One region of the Ruegeria sp. CF5 genome, then DNA from elsewhere that is predicted to be linked to it. Evidence: riboswitches for the same ligand, from Rfam matches in the RefSeq annotation. Region 1 holds a riboswitch; each other region holds the start of a gene.
The links. Region 1 has a riboswitch for cobalamin ahead of ACR0NW_RS09160 (DUF1636 family protein). Riboswitches for the same ligand answer to the same signal wherever they lie in the genome.
Positions count from the first base shown of each region.

Region 1 (4,560 bases):
AAAGCCGCTGCGGACTGTTTATTACAAGCCCTGATACATATAGGATTGGCGATTGGCCTTGTGACGCTCGTAGTCAGCGCGCGAAACGTCGGATGATCCGATCGGCCCCGTCCCGGTTTCGCACCCGGCCAAAATGCACACAACGACCAGGGCAATTATAGTTCGAGAGCAGGCCATGGCATCCTCCACGCTTTGGCAGCGTCCTGTTGTACAGAACACTAACATAAGACGTGAACCAGCAAGAACAATTCTACGGGCAGTCTGTTCCACAGGCTGCCCGCACCTGAACTTACTTGCGGATTACTCTGCCGCTTTCAACTCCTTGCCTTGCGGGATCACTTCGTATCCCGCCTCTTCCGGTTCATCATCCAGCATTTCGGTTGGAAATCCGGGGGCGCGGACGTCGATACCCGTTGCATCCTCGAGACGGCGGATGATGTTCGGAGACAGTTCGCGATCACCGTACCGGGCGATGCCGTCTTCGATAATCTTGATCATCACCGGGTTCATCTCCAGCGGAACACCGGTCCGGTCCGCTACTTCCTGAAACAGACCGATATCCTTTTTAACCAGATCCATGGTGAATGAGATATCGCGCGAGCCGTTCAGGATCACCTGGCTTTCGGTTTCATGCACAAACGAGGTGCCAGACGAAATTTTGATGGCTTCATAGGTTGTGTTCAGGTCCATGCCGGCCGCTTTTGCAGTGACCAGCGCCTCGGCGCAGGTGATCAGGTTGGCGGTCGCCAGATAGTTGGTCAAAACCTTAAGGACGGAAGCAGAGCCCAGATCGCCGGTATGCAGGATACGGCGGCCCATCGTGGTCAGAAATGGCAAAATTTGTTCGAACGTCGCGCGATCACAGCCTGCGAATATCGAGATATTGCCGGTCGCCGCCCGATGGCACCCCCCCGAGACCGGGCAATCCACTGCCGCACCGCCGCGCTCGATAACCATGGCGCCTAGGCGTTTCGCTTCGGCCTCATCCGTGGTGGACATCTCCATCCAGATCTTGCCTTCTTTCACCTCGGGCAACATCTGTTGCATCACCGCGTCCGAAGCCGAAGGCGACGGCAGACAGGTTATGACCGCATCACAGTCGCGCATCAACTGCGCTGGATTGTCCGCCGCTTTCGCGCCACGAGCAACAAATTCGTCGACCAGATCCCTGTTCAGATCATGAACGGTCAGATCGACCCCATTGCGCAACAGCGAACCCGAAAGCTTGCCGCCCACGTTTCCCAAACCTATGAAGCCAACTTTCATGCCTATTCCTCCCAGATTGGCCAATTGCGCATTCGCGATTCACACGCGGATTATCAATGCTGGATAAGAGCAACAGAAACGAATAATAACGGTCACAATCATAAAAAAATTTTGGTGATAAATGGACCGCCTCCCAAATCCAGCCTGGCTGCGCAGTTTCGAATCTGCCGCGCGCCATCAGAACTTTACTGTCGCAGCGCAGGAACTGGGCCTGACACAAACAGCGGTTTCGCTGCACATAAGGTCACTTGAGGCTGAACTTGGGGAAAAACTGTTCACTCGCAATGCTCGCCGACTAGACCTGACCGAACTGGGACAGTCCTATGCGCTGACTGTCCGGCGGGCGCTGTCCGACATCGCTCTGAGTACCAACAGTCTGTTTGGACCGGCGACCCGGCAAAGCCTGACCATCAGGGCGGCCATTTCAACCGCCACCTATTGGATTGCAGCCGAGTTGCCTGAGTTCTGTCGCCAGTTCCCTGATATTCCCGTGCGCCTTGTGTCCCATATTTGGAATGACAGCGTTGCTCCGGGGGACGTGGATGTAGAAATTCGGCTGGGATATGGCGACTGGCCCGGTGTGATCGCCGAAAAGCTCTGCTCTGAAACCATTGTGCCTGTCTGTCGTGCTGGTGACCCGATCCCCGGGCTCAAAGACCTGCGAAACGGACCTCTGGTTCATATTCTGGGATATGAAGACAATTGGGCTAGATATTTCGAACCCAATGGCCTCGCCGTTGCCGAGAATTCGGCCCGTCATTCTGTGGACACGACGGTGGCCGCGCTGCAACTGGTGATGGCAGGCGCTGGGTATGCCACCGTTCTAACCCGGTTTGCCCGCAACGCCATCGCGCAGGGCGCACCGCTGCAGTTGGTGGGGCCGCCGATTCCATTTGCCCAGTCGCATTACCTGATCCGCGCGACAACGGGGTCGCAGCCATCCACTCCTGCGCGGCTGTTTGAGGCATGGTTGCAGGAGCGTTTGGCAACCTATGACGCTGACTGACTGCCTCAAGTCGCTTTTCGGATGCGGCGTGTCACAAGGGCGCCAGTACGCTTGACAAGCCCCCTGCCCGTGCCGCATGTCGCATGCGTTGGTGTCCATTTTTGAATGGATGAAAAGGGAATGCGTCAGCGGTTTTCCGTCAAACGCAGCCGCCCCCGCGACCGTGACCGGAGAGGGTGCCCAAAGCCACTGGCCCGCAAGGCCGGGAAGGCGGGACATCTGCCAGAGGACCCAGACAAACCGGGCCTCTGACATCCGCAAGCCGGGAGACCTGCCAGCAGCCGTAGATGTAACCGGGCGGGGTGTTCCGGTGCCGGGTCCATGTCGCGATACGTGGCCCGCATGAAACCCCGTCCCCCGCGAAGAGGATTTGGGGGGATGAGAGACATGACCGAGACCGCGCCAGTCGAGCTGCTGGTCTGCACCACGTGCCGTCGTGGGCTGCCTATCGAGGACGACGCACAGCGCCCCGGCACCTTGTTGCACAAAGCGCTGGAACAGGCCGAGTTGCCGGACGGAGTAAACCTGAAAGCAGTGGAATGTCTGTCGAACTGCGATCAGGGCTGTTCGATCGTGCTGCGCGGCGGCCCGTCCCGCTGGACCTTTGTCTACGAAAACCTGAACGAAACCGACCACGTCGAAACCATCGTCGAAGGCGCCACCAAATATCTTGAGACCGAAGACGGTCTGGTAAAATGGCGCGAACGTCCTGAACATTTCCGCAAAAACTGTGCGGCCCGCATTCCCCCGATTGGAGCCCTGAAATGAGCAACCTCGAAAAACTCCCCGTCACTGTGATCACCGGCTTTCTGGGCTCGGGCAAAACCACGCTGGTGCGCCACCTGATGCAGAACCCGCAAGGCAAGCGTCTGGCCGTTGTGGTCAACGAATTCGGCGATGTCGGCGTCGATGGCGACATCCTGAAATCCTGCGCGATCCCGGATTGCCCGGCTGAAAACATCATGGAATTGGCCAACGGCTGCATCTGCTGCACCGTGGCCGATGACTTCATCCCGACCATTGAGGCGCTGATGGCGCTGGAACCGCGCCCTGACCACATCCTGATCGAGACCTCCGGCCTCGCGCTGCCCAAGCCGCTGCTGAAGGCATTCGACTGGCCGGATATCCGCTCAAAAATCACCGTGGACGGCGTGATCGCTCTGGCTGACGCCGAAGCCGTGGCCGCCGGTCGCTTCGCGCCGAATGTCGAAGCTGTGGATGCCCAGCGCTTGGCCGATGACTCGATTGACCACGAAACGCCGCTGTCCGAAGTGTTCGAGGATCAGATTTCGTGTGCCGACATCATCCTGCTGACCAAACCCGATCTGGCCGGATCCGAGGGTGTGGCCAAAGCCAAAGAGATCATCGCCGCCGAAGCCCCGCGCCCTCTGCCCGTCGTCGAGGTGGCTGAAGGTGCCGTTGACGTGCGCGTTGTATTGGGACTTGAGGCCGCCGCCGAGGATGACATGGACGCCCGTCCGTCGCATCACGACGGTCATCACGACCATGAACATGACGATTTCGAAAGCATCATCGTTGAACTGCCGGAACAGACCGACCCGGCGGAACTGGTCGCCAATATTGAACGTCTGGCCAACGAGCTGAACATCCTGCGCGTCAAAGGTTATGCCGCCGTTCAGGGTAAACCGATGCGCCTGCTGGTGCAGGCCGTTGGCGCGCGCGTGCGTCACCAGTATGACCGCCCGTGGGAACCCGGTGAAGAGCGTCGCTCGCGTCTGGTGGTCATTGCCGAGCATGACGACATCAAAGAGGCCCAAATCCACGATATCCTCGTGGGTATTGCCGAGGCCGCCGAGTAACCGCACATGCACGTCGTCTTCCGCGAAAGCCACGGGTTAGAAGAAACCGAGACCCCGACCGATCTGAGCCAGAGCCCGGCGGATCTGGTGGTGCTGTCCTTTTCGGACAGCGACCTTGGCGCTTTCGCGGCGGGCTGGCATCGCGGTGGCGGGCCCGAGGGGCGGATGCCGACGATGCGGCTGGCCAACCTGACGGCACTGAAGCACCCACTATCAGTCGATACATATGTCGAACAGACGCTGGAAGGCGCGAAAGGCATCCTGATCCGCCTGATCGGTGGTGTACCCTACTGGTCCTATGGGGTGCAGCAGGTGCTGGCACTGGCGCAGGCCAAGGGCATTGCTCTGGCCGTGTTACCTGCGGACGGGCGCGAGGATACACGGCTGGACGACTATTCCACCCTGCCCGTCTCGACCCTGCGGCGGCTGGCGCATCTGTGTGACACGGGCGGCGAGGTCGCAGCGCAG
Region 1 covers NZ_JBQFRI010000002.1:583,087-587,646, forward strand. The annotation lists gene ACR0NW_RS09150 (NAD(P)-dependent oxidoreductase) at 301-1,266, opposite strand; gene ACR0NW_RS09155 (LysR substrate-binding domain-containing protein) at 1,388-2,272, shown strand; cobalamin riboswitch at 2,345-2,565, shown strand; gene ACR0NW_RS09160 (DUF1636 family protein) at 2,660-3,040, shown strand; gene cobW (cobalamin biosynthesis protein CobW) at 3,037-4,092, shown strand; gene cobN (cobaltochelatase subunit CobN) at 4,099-4,560, shown strand, end outside.

Region 2 (4,560 bases), on a different contig from region 1:
CCGCCCGGGAAGATAACCCATCAAGCGAACCAGCAGGGGAGCGTGACCAAACCAAAACAGCCTCGCCAGCCCCTGATAGGGCCACGGATGATCACTGTGATGCACCAGACCCGAGCAGACGCAGATCATCCGGTCGATCTCTTCAATACCGGGTTGAACCGGCCCAAGCATCCCGCCGACAGAATGCCCTATGACCCACAGTTTCGCGTCCGGGAACCTGCGCCGCATCTCGTTTCGTGCAGCGGGCATATCGATCAGGGCCCAGTCTGCCATGGTCACCGTGGACGCCTTTAGTGGGCCGGTCTGCGAATGGCCGAAATCGCGGTAGTCATAGGTCAGGCAGGCCATTCCCTTTTCCGCTGCCAGCCATCGGGCAAAATGCTTGTAATAGTCTCTGGGTACACCCGTCGCGCCGTTAAGAACGACCACCACCGAAGGTTCGGCAGCCGGTGAATACAGGCGGGCCGACAGCTCCGCGCCGCCCGATGGAAACCTGAAATCTTCGACTATTACCGAATTCTGGCTGTCCAACATCACAAACCCCGCCAATCACTGGACCAATCGGTCCATTCAGTTCGTTCTGGACCAATCGGTCTAATCTCGTCAATATGCAATTCAAATGACCGAACGTCCGCTTCCGACCAAAGATCGCCTGATCCGCACCGCTGCCGAGTTGTTCCAGCGTTCGGGTTATCACGGCGTTGGTTTGTCCGAATTGCTTATGGCTGCGAATGCGCCCAAGGGTTCGCTTTATCATCACTTTCCGAACGGAAAATCCGATCTGGCGCTTGCTGCCGCGACATGGGCGTCGGATGGCATGCTGCGCCTGATCGCAGCCTCGTTTGAGCCCGCCGGGAACTTTCGAGAGGGCGTTGAGACCCTGTGCCACAAGATCGCGAAACTTTTCGACAAATCAGGGCATTGGGACACCTGCCCCATCTCGGCAACGCTGTTCGAAGGGCCTGAGAACACTGAATTTCGCGAGCACGCCTATCATCTGTACGAAGGCTGGATGACCGAAGTGAAAGACCACGCAAGGCGCCTGAACGTACCAGACCCCGACCTTCAGGCAGATGCCCTGTTCATCCTGCTGCAGGGGGGATGGCAACTGGCGCGCGCCCGGCAGAATTCGGACGTACTGCGCGGACTTCCAAAGATGATGCGGTTCGACGAATTCCGTTGACCCGGGCGCTTCCGTGCGGGTAGCACTTGCGTGATGGTTTCCGTGCCGAATCTTCGGACGGGATGAAAAGGGAACACGGTGCGGTTCAATTGAACCAATGCCGCGACTGCCCCCGCAACTGTAGGCGGAGAGCAATGCCGAAATGCCACTGGCCGAATGGCCGGGAAGGTCGGCAAAGCAATGACCCGCAAGTCAGGAGACCTGCCATCGAAACTGTAACTCGAATTCGGGCGGGGTGTCCGTAATGGGTTTGACGCACAGCGCCGTCTTTCCCCTGATCAACGCCCCATCCGTAGCGCGGAGGGCGCATCATGATTTTGAAAACCGAGACACACGTGCTTTCAGCCACGGTCTGCCAACGTACCGGCGAACCCTGTCCGGCGCTGTTGCACATGGCAAACACTCTTACCAGGGCCGTCACACAGGCTCGCCGGGCGACTTCGGACGGCTTCGAGATCGAGGGTAACACTGAACTTGCACATTGCCTTGGCGGCTGTACGGCGCGGTTTCACGCATATGGGAGCCGGATTCGCGTGTACTGCGATGTGGATGAAGCAACAGAAACCGCTCAGCTGGACCGCTATGCGGATGTCCTATTGAACCCGGCATCAACGTCCCTGCCATCCGGTTGGATCACCAATCCACCTTGCGCGATTCTTGAGGCGACGCCCCGAACAACCAGCGCCGTCACCTGCGGTCCGACCCACGCTTCGGCTTAGGTTACCGCAAGTTACTGTCAGTGCTGCGCGTGCGCCTGCGCGGGCTTTGTAGCCCAGTCCAACTGCCCTTCGGTCTCGACCGCACAAGGGCGCACGGCGCGCAGGCGGCTCAGCGCCTTTGCCGGTGTTTCGCCGCACTCTACCATCAATCGCAGGGCAACCATGCCCGAGCGGCCGCACCCGCCCTTGCAATGCACCAGCACGCGCCCGCCACCCGACAACGCCTGCCGGGCAGAGGCGCTGACGTCACGCCATCGCGCGCGAATTTCGGCAGGCGGCGCCCCGAAATCCTCGACCGGGAGATGCACCCAGCGGCTGGCGCGGCTTTGAATGTCAGTGCCAAAATGCCGCGCGCCCTCCTGAATCATCTCAACTTCGGTGGTCATCGAGATCACAAGACCCGGCTGCCAGTCGGCAATCGTGTTCAGATCTTCGGAATATCTTCCGCCACGCCCCGGCAGCGGGGAAATGGCCAGCGTTCCGCCGCCGACCTGCAAGGCGTATATCACCAGTTCAGACATTTAACTCCCCCCAAACAGGCCCTGCCAGTCATGGCCGTCCGGTTACCCACAGCTGTAATTTACCCCGCATCGGGCATTATCCAAATTAATTTCGCAACGACCTGCTGTGGACGCGGGCGGCGGGGGGCTCTACGCTGCGGCTTCAGTACGAATCCGCCAGAGCAGACATGACCGACACCGCATCCACGGCCTATCAGGTCCTTGCCCGAAAATACCGCCCCGAAACCTTTGCCGATCTTGTCGGTCAAGACGCGATGGTGCGGACACTGAAAAACGCCTTCGAAGCCGACCGGATTGCGCAGGCTTTTATCATGACCGGTATTCGGGGCACCGGCAAAACCACCACCGCGCGGATCATCGCAAAGGGGATGAACTGCATCGGCCCGGATGGTGAAGGCGGTCCAACGACAGAACCCTGTGGCAAATGTGAACATTGCACCGCCATCATGGAAGGCCGCCATGTCGATGTCATGGAGATGGACGCGGCCAGCCGCACCGGCGTCAACGATATTCGCGAGATCATCGATTCTGTCCGCTACCGCGCCGCCAGCGCGCGCTATAAAATCTACATCATCGACGAAGTGCACATGCTGTCGACCAGCGCCTTCAACGCGCTGCTCAAGACGCTGGAGGAACCACCCGAGCATGTAAAGTTCATCTTCGCCACCACCGAGATTCGCAAGGTTCCGGTGACGGTGCTGTCCCGCTGCCAGCGCTTTGATCTGCGCAGGATCGAGCCTGAGGACATGCTTGGCCTGCTACGCAAGATCGCCAGCGCCGAAAGCGCGGAGATCGCCGAAGACGCGCTGGCCCTGATCACCCGTGCTGCGGAAGGTTCCGCCCGTGACGCGACATCGCTGCTGGATCAGGCGATTTCTCATGGGGCGGGGGAAACCTCGGCCGATCAGGTGCGCGCGATGCTGGGGCTGGCGGATAGAGGGCGCGTACTGGACCTGACAGACATGATCCTGCGCGGCGACGCGGCAGGGGCACTGACCGAACTGGGCGCGCAATATGCCGAAGGGGCCGACCCGCTGGCGGTGCTGCGCGATCTGGCCGAAATCACCCATTGGATATCAGTGGTCAAAATCACGCCGGACGCAGCCGAGGACCCGACCGTTTCACCGGACGAGCGCGCCCGTGGCCAGCAGATGGCGCAGGCTCTGCCGATGCGCGTACTGACCCGGATGTGGCAAATGCTGCTGAAGGCGCTGGAAGAGGTGGCAGCCGCACCTAACGCGATGATGGCGGCGGAAATGGCGGTTATCCGTCTGACGCATGTGGCCGACCTGCCCAGCCCCGAGGAACTGATCCGGCGTCTTCAGGACACGCCCCCTCCACCTTCGGGCGGCCCGGGCGGTGGCGTCCCGGTAAACGGCAATAGTGCCGCCGTCACAAATGCGGGTGTCGTTGCAGCACCTGCACACGTGCCGCCACCACGTGGAAGCGGAGGTGCACCAACTGCCGCGCTGGCGCAGGAACTGCAGGCAGCCCTTGCGCGTTATCCGACCTTTGAACATGTGGTCGAACTGATCCGCTCGAACCGCGATGTAAAACTGCTGGTCGAGGTTGAAAGTGGTGTGCGACTGGTATCATACCAACCGGGCCGGATCGAATTCACGCCAACCGAACAGGCCCCGACGGATCTGGCGCAACGGTTGGGTTCATCCCTGCAGCGCTGGACAGGGAACAGATGGACGGTGTCCGTCGCCTCGAACGGCGATGCGCCAACGATTGCCGAATTGCGCGACGCCGCAGAACTCGCCCTGAGGGCCGAAGCCGGAGAACATCCGATGGTACAGGCCGTGCTGGCACAGTTCCCTAAGGCACGCATCACCAAAATCCAGACGGTTGAGCAACTGGCCGCCAAGGTCGAGACCGAAGCCCTGCCCGAGGTCGAGGATGAGTGGGATCCCTTCGAAGAAGACTGACGCGTCTTGCACACATCTGCAGCGATGTCGCAAACCGGCTTGAAACCCGGGCCTGCGCCTCTCACTCTGACTAAAACCCTGCGAGTTTGAGTGACATGAGAACGACACCGCTGCATCAAAGGTTTGGACTGACTATCCACGACGTGGATTTGCGCGAAGTGACGGAAAGTCACCTCTATCCCGAAATCCGCGCAGCGTTCGAGGCG
Region 2 covers NZ_JBQFRI010000018.1:8,291-12,850, reverse strand. The annotation lists gene ACR0NW_RS23325 (alpha/beta hydrolase family protein) at 1-534, opposite strand, end outside; gene ACR0NW_RS23320 (TetR/AcrR family transcriptional regulator) at 620-1,183, shown strand; cobalamin riboswitch at 1,201-1,406, shown strand; gene ACR0NW_RS23315 (hypothetical protein) at 1,495-1,902, shown strand; gene ACR0NW_RS23310 (protein-tyrosine phosphatase family protein) at 1,920-2,423, opposite strand; gene ACR0NW_RS23305 (DNA polymerase III subunit gamma/tau) at 2,591-4,354, shown strand; gene ACR0NW_RS23300 (TauD/TfdA dioxygenase family protein) at 4,450-4,560, shown strand, end outside.
Region 2: linked by a shared signal. The riboswitch ahead of ACR0NW_RS23315 (hypothetical protein) and the one ahead of ACR0NW_RS09160 (DUF1636 family protein) in region 1 are both predicted to bind cobalamin.

Region 3 (4,560 bases), on a different contig from region 1:
CGATTTGGCGGAGGCAAGCACCTGCTGACGTCCAAAGCTGGCTGAACAGGCTTGATCCAGAGGTTCTGCCACGCGGACGGGTCATTTTGCCGTCGAACGCGGTCAGGGATGCCCTGGCGAACCTCTGCGACTTGTCTGGTTTGCCTGACACTCCTGAAAGAGAGTGGTTGCAGGATGATATCGTGTCCCTCGCTGACATGTTCTCGGACCTGTTGAATGCAAGGTACCTGCGACTGCGGTTGGATGTTGTAACCACCAACGCCTGTCGTAGATTTCATATCGATGCGATTACCGCGCGGTTGGTTTGCACTTATCGCGGTACCGGAACACAGTACGGTATTTCGCAGGATGGAACGGATCCAGCACATGTGTTCACGGTTGAAACCGGTGCTCCAATTCTCTTGCGGGGGACGCTGTGGCCCGAACAGCCATCGTCAGGGCTGTTGCATCGCTCGCCGCCAATTGAGGGTACAGGTCAGACCCGGCTTGTACTGGTGCTGGACCCCGTGTTCGACCCGGACGACGAAGCATGAGCCGGAATCTCGGGCAATGCAGTCTACGACGCAAGCGGCGTTCCGATGATCCAATGGCTGCATTTGACGGCTTGCCGGCGCCGTTGAGGCGTTGGTTGTCCGAAGCAGCCTTGCCATGGTCCCCCACATCCGCGCGACGCATTTGGTCAAAGTCGCGGGCCCGCGGTCTCACGGCGGAGGAAACACTTCGGTCCCTAAGCGAAGCCGAAGCCAGAACGCTTGCCCGTGACCGGCAATCCACCGTTTTCAAACTCATGTCCCGAACGTGAAGGAGAACTCATGTCTCATTCATCACGGCCTGTTGTTGTTAAACATGCGGCTTTTGGCACCGCTCGATCGATGGCTTTCATGGAACCGGTTTGACGACGCCGAACGCAAAAGATGCAATTGATAGGTTTTGACTCAGGTCCCGATTGACAAGGCATCCGGTCTAAGACAATCAGGGTACAGATGGTTCCCCATGGTACGCCCAGGGGATGAAAAGGGAATACGGTGCGGTCCGCCTGTCGGTGCCAAGTCCGTAACTGCCCCCGCAACTGTAAGCGGTGAGCGACGCCAAACAACCACTGGCCAATAGGGCCGGGAAGGATGGCCAAGCGACGATCCGCAAGTCAGGAGACCTGCCATCGCATGTTTAACCAACCCGGGGCGGGGCGTCCTGGAAGGAGGCTTTGATGGCACGTCTGACACGTGTTTACATGATCGGCACCTTCTGTCCGCGCTTGGCTTTAAGCGGAGCGGACAATGCCGGAAACACCTGACCATTTCCTTCTGATCTGCTCGACCTGTCGCGGCGCACTGTCTGTTGGGGCCATGCGCAATACGCTGACCGGTAAGCTGCCCACGGGATTCGCTATCCGCACAGTTGCCTGTATGGCCGGTTGCGCGCAGCCAACAACTGTCGGATTTCAGGCCGTCGGTAAAGCTCAGTATCTGTTCGGTGACATTGAAAGCGAGGATGACATCGAAGCGCTGGCCAAATTTGCGCAGCAATACCACCACAGCCCGGATGGCTGGACCAATGCCTCCGACCGGCCGGGTCCACTTTTTACAAAAACGCTTTCACGCTTGCCTGGGATCCAATTGGAGGAGCCATCATGACGACCTCGACCTTTCTGGTTGCGCGGGACCTCGAATACTATGCGCTCAATGGTGATGTCCTGCTGCAGGACGCCTCGTTTGAGTTGGACGAGGGCGCGATACTGGCAATTGCCGGTCCGAATGGAGCTGGCAAAACAACGCTTTTGAACCTGCTGTGCGGGACGGCTGAGATCGTGCTGGGCGACGTTCTGGTCAAGGGGCGCAGCCTGAAACAGATGCCTGCCAAAGACCGGGCCCGGATGATCGCCGTTGTCAGTCAGCAAGAGCTTCCCGATGGCAGGCTTTTGTTACGGGATTACGTCGCGATGGGTCAGATTCCGATCCGGGCCGACCGTTCGGCTGCAGAACACGCTGAAGAACTGGACAGGGTACTGAACCTGACCGGCCTGAATGCATTGGCAGACAAACGAATGGCAATGCTGTCCGGGGGCGAGCGGCAACGCGCCCATATAGCGCGGGCTTTGGCACAGAATCCTTCACTGCTGTTTCTGGACGAACCCACCAACCATCTGGACCCGGATGCCAAGGGGAGGATGCTGTCGCTGGTCGCCGAACTGGGCATCACGGTGGTGATGATCGTCCACGATCTGGTGATGATCCCCGAATTCGCCACCCATGTGGCGCTGATGAAATCCACGCGGCTTACGGGAATTGGCCCCGTGGCCGATGTACTGACCCCGGAACGGGTCCGCGACACGTTTGGCGTCGATTACCTGTGCTTTCACCACGAAGGCCGCATCATCCCGGCGCTGGATATCCGAAGAACAACAGTCTCAACCTAAACCAAGGAGCATTCCCGAATGAAACACATCTGGTCCGTGGCGCTGGTCACAGCCATGGCAGGCGCCGCGTCCGCGCAGGAGGTCAGCGTCGACAACTGTGGTGAGCCGCTGGTGTTCGAAACTCAGCCCGAACGGCTGGTCGTACATGACATGAACATGACCGACATGGCCTTTGCGCTGGGTCTGCAGGAGAAGATCGTCGGCCTGACCGGCATCACCGGCTGGTACAAGACCAGCCCGGAATTCGACAAGTTGCGCGGTGATATCCCGGAACTGGCGCCGAAATACCCAACAGTCGAAAACCTTGTTGCGGTCGAACCTGACCTGTTTTTTGCTGGCTGGTATTACGGCATGAAGCCGGGCGGCGACGTCACGCCGGACACGCTGGAGCCCTTTGGCATCAAGACCATGATCCTGACCGAAAGTTGCGTGCATCTGGACAAGGACCGTCCCGAGGCCAGCATGGGCCTGCTGTTCAACGACGTTCTGCGGCTGGGCAAGGTCATGCAGGTCGAGGACAAGGCTGAGGCGTTGGTCACAGGCTGGAAGGAAGAGCTGAACGCGCTTGAAGCCCAGACCGCAGACCTGCCCAAACCGCGCGTCTTCCTGCTGGATGGCCCTGCGGATGCGCCCTTTACCGCGGGCAAATTCGCCATCCCGGACGCGATGATCACCGCCGCTGGTGGTCAGAATGTCACGCATGACATGGACACCAGCTGGGGCCGTACCTCGTGGGAGGCGGTGGCCGCCGCGAACCCGGAATTTCTGGTGCTGCTGGATTATCAAACTGGAAACGGGGCTGCGGACACGTTCAAGTTTCTTCAGGAACATCCGGTGATGTCCCAGACCGACGCCGTGAAGAGCGAGCGCTGGATTGGCCTACGGTACGAAGAGCTGACCCCCGGACCGGCGAACATCAAAGCGATCTCGAAAATGGCACAGGCCATGCATCCGGGTCTCAACTGATATGGGCCGATCCGGTCTGACACTTGTGCTGGGGGCGGTCGTTTTGGCCGCCCTCTTGCTGATTTCAACCATTTACGGCACCACGTCCATTCCGGTCTACGACACAATCACCGCCGTTCTGCTTGGAACGGGGCTAAGCGATGGGGATATGTCGCCGCTGCACCGGATCGTATTTGACCTGCGCCTGCCGCGCGCATTGTTTGCCGCTGTGATCGGTGCGGGGCTGGGCATCGTTGGTGTCGTCCTGCAAACGACAACGCGCAACGATCTGGCTGATCCGTTCCTTTTTGGCCTTTCCTCTGGCGCCGCTGCAGGGGCCGTGTTCGTCATAACAGTCACCGGAGATATTCTGGGGTTCTGGACCCTGCCACTGGCGGCCTTTTGCGGGGGGCTTGTGGCGTCGGGCATTGTGCTGGCACTGGTTCACGGGCTGCGCACAAATGCACCGGAAAAGCTGATCCTTGCCGGTCTTGCGGTTTCCTTCCTGTTTTCCGCCATTACGAATTATCTGATCTTTTCAGGCGACAACCGCGCCGCGCATTCGGTCATTTTCTGGATGCTGGGTGGGCTAGGTCTTGCCCGGTGGGAGACATTCCCGCTGGTCTGCGCCGGGCTGCTGCTGATCCTGTCCTATTCACTTTTTCGCAGCCGCTGGCTGGACGCGCTGCTGACCGGAGACCTGACCGCCGCGACGCTGGGTGTGCCGGTGCCGAGGTTGCGGTTCAGCATGTTTTTCACCGCCGCCCTTGCAACAGCTTTATTCGTTTCGGTGGCAGGCGTGATCGGATTTGTTGGCCTGATGGTCCCACACATCGCACGCGGAATCGCCGGACCATTGCACCGGCAGCTCTTGCCAACTGCGGCGATCGTCGGGGCAGCTTTGCTGACCGGATCAGACATACTCAGCCGTCTTTTGCTTGCACCGCAGGAACTGCCCGTCGGGATCGTCACAACATCCATCGGATCCGTTTTTGTGTTCCTGCTGTTGTTCAGAACGGCCAGGTGATCACCAATTTGCTCGTGTATTGTGAACCCGTTGGGTCATACGAATTTGGATACCTGTAATAAAAAAGCCTGATGGGATTTCGTTGTCCGCACGAGAATCTGTTAGACGTTTTCAGCCCCTAAGCGGATCTAAAAACTGGAGAAAAACCGCATTGGTGGATAACCCTTGTGGC
Region 3 covers NZ_JBQFRI010000004.1:276,584-281,143, reverse strand. The annotation lists gene ACR0NW_RS12630 (DUF1826 domain-containing protein) at 1-533, shown strand, start outside; gene ACR0NW_RS12625 (DUF6525 family protein) at 530-802, shown strand; cobalamin riboswitch at 968-1,175, shown strand; gene ACR0NW_RS12620 (DUF1636 family protein) at 1,278-1,634, shown strand; gene ACR0NW_RS12615 (ABC transporter ATP-binding protein) at 1,631-2,416, shown strand; gene ACR0NW_RS12610 (ABC transporter substrate-binding protein) at 2,435-3,382, shown strand; gene ACR0NW_RS12605 (FecCD family ABC transporter permease) at 3,384-4,388, shown strand.
Region 3: linked by a shared signal. The riboswitch ahead of ACR0NW_RS12620 (DUF1636 family protein) and the one ahead of ACR0NW_RS09160 (DUF1636 family protein) in region 1 are both predicted to bind cobalamin.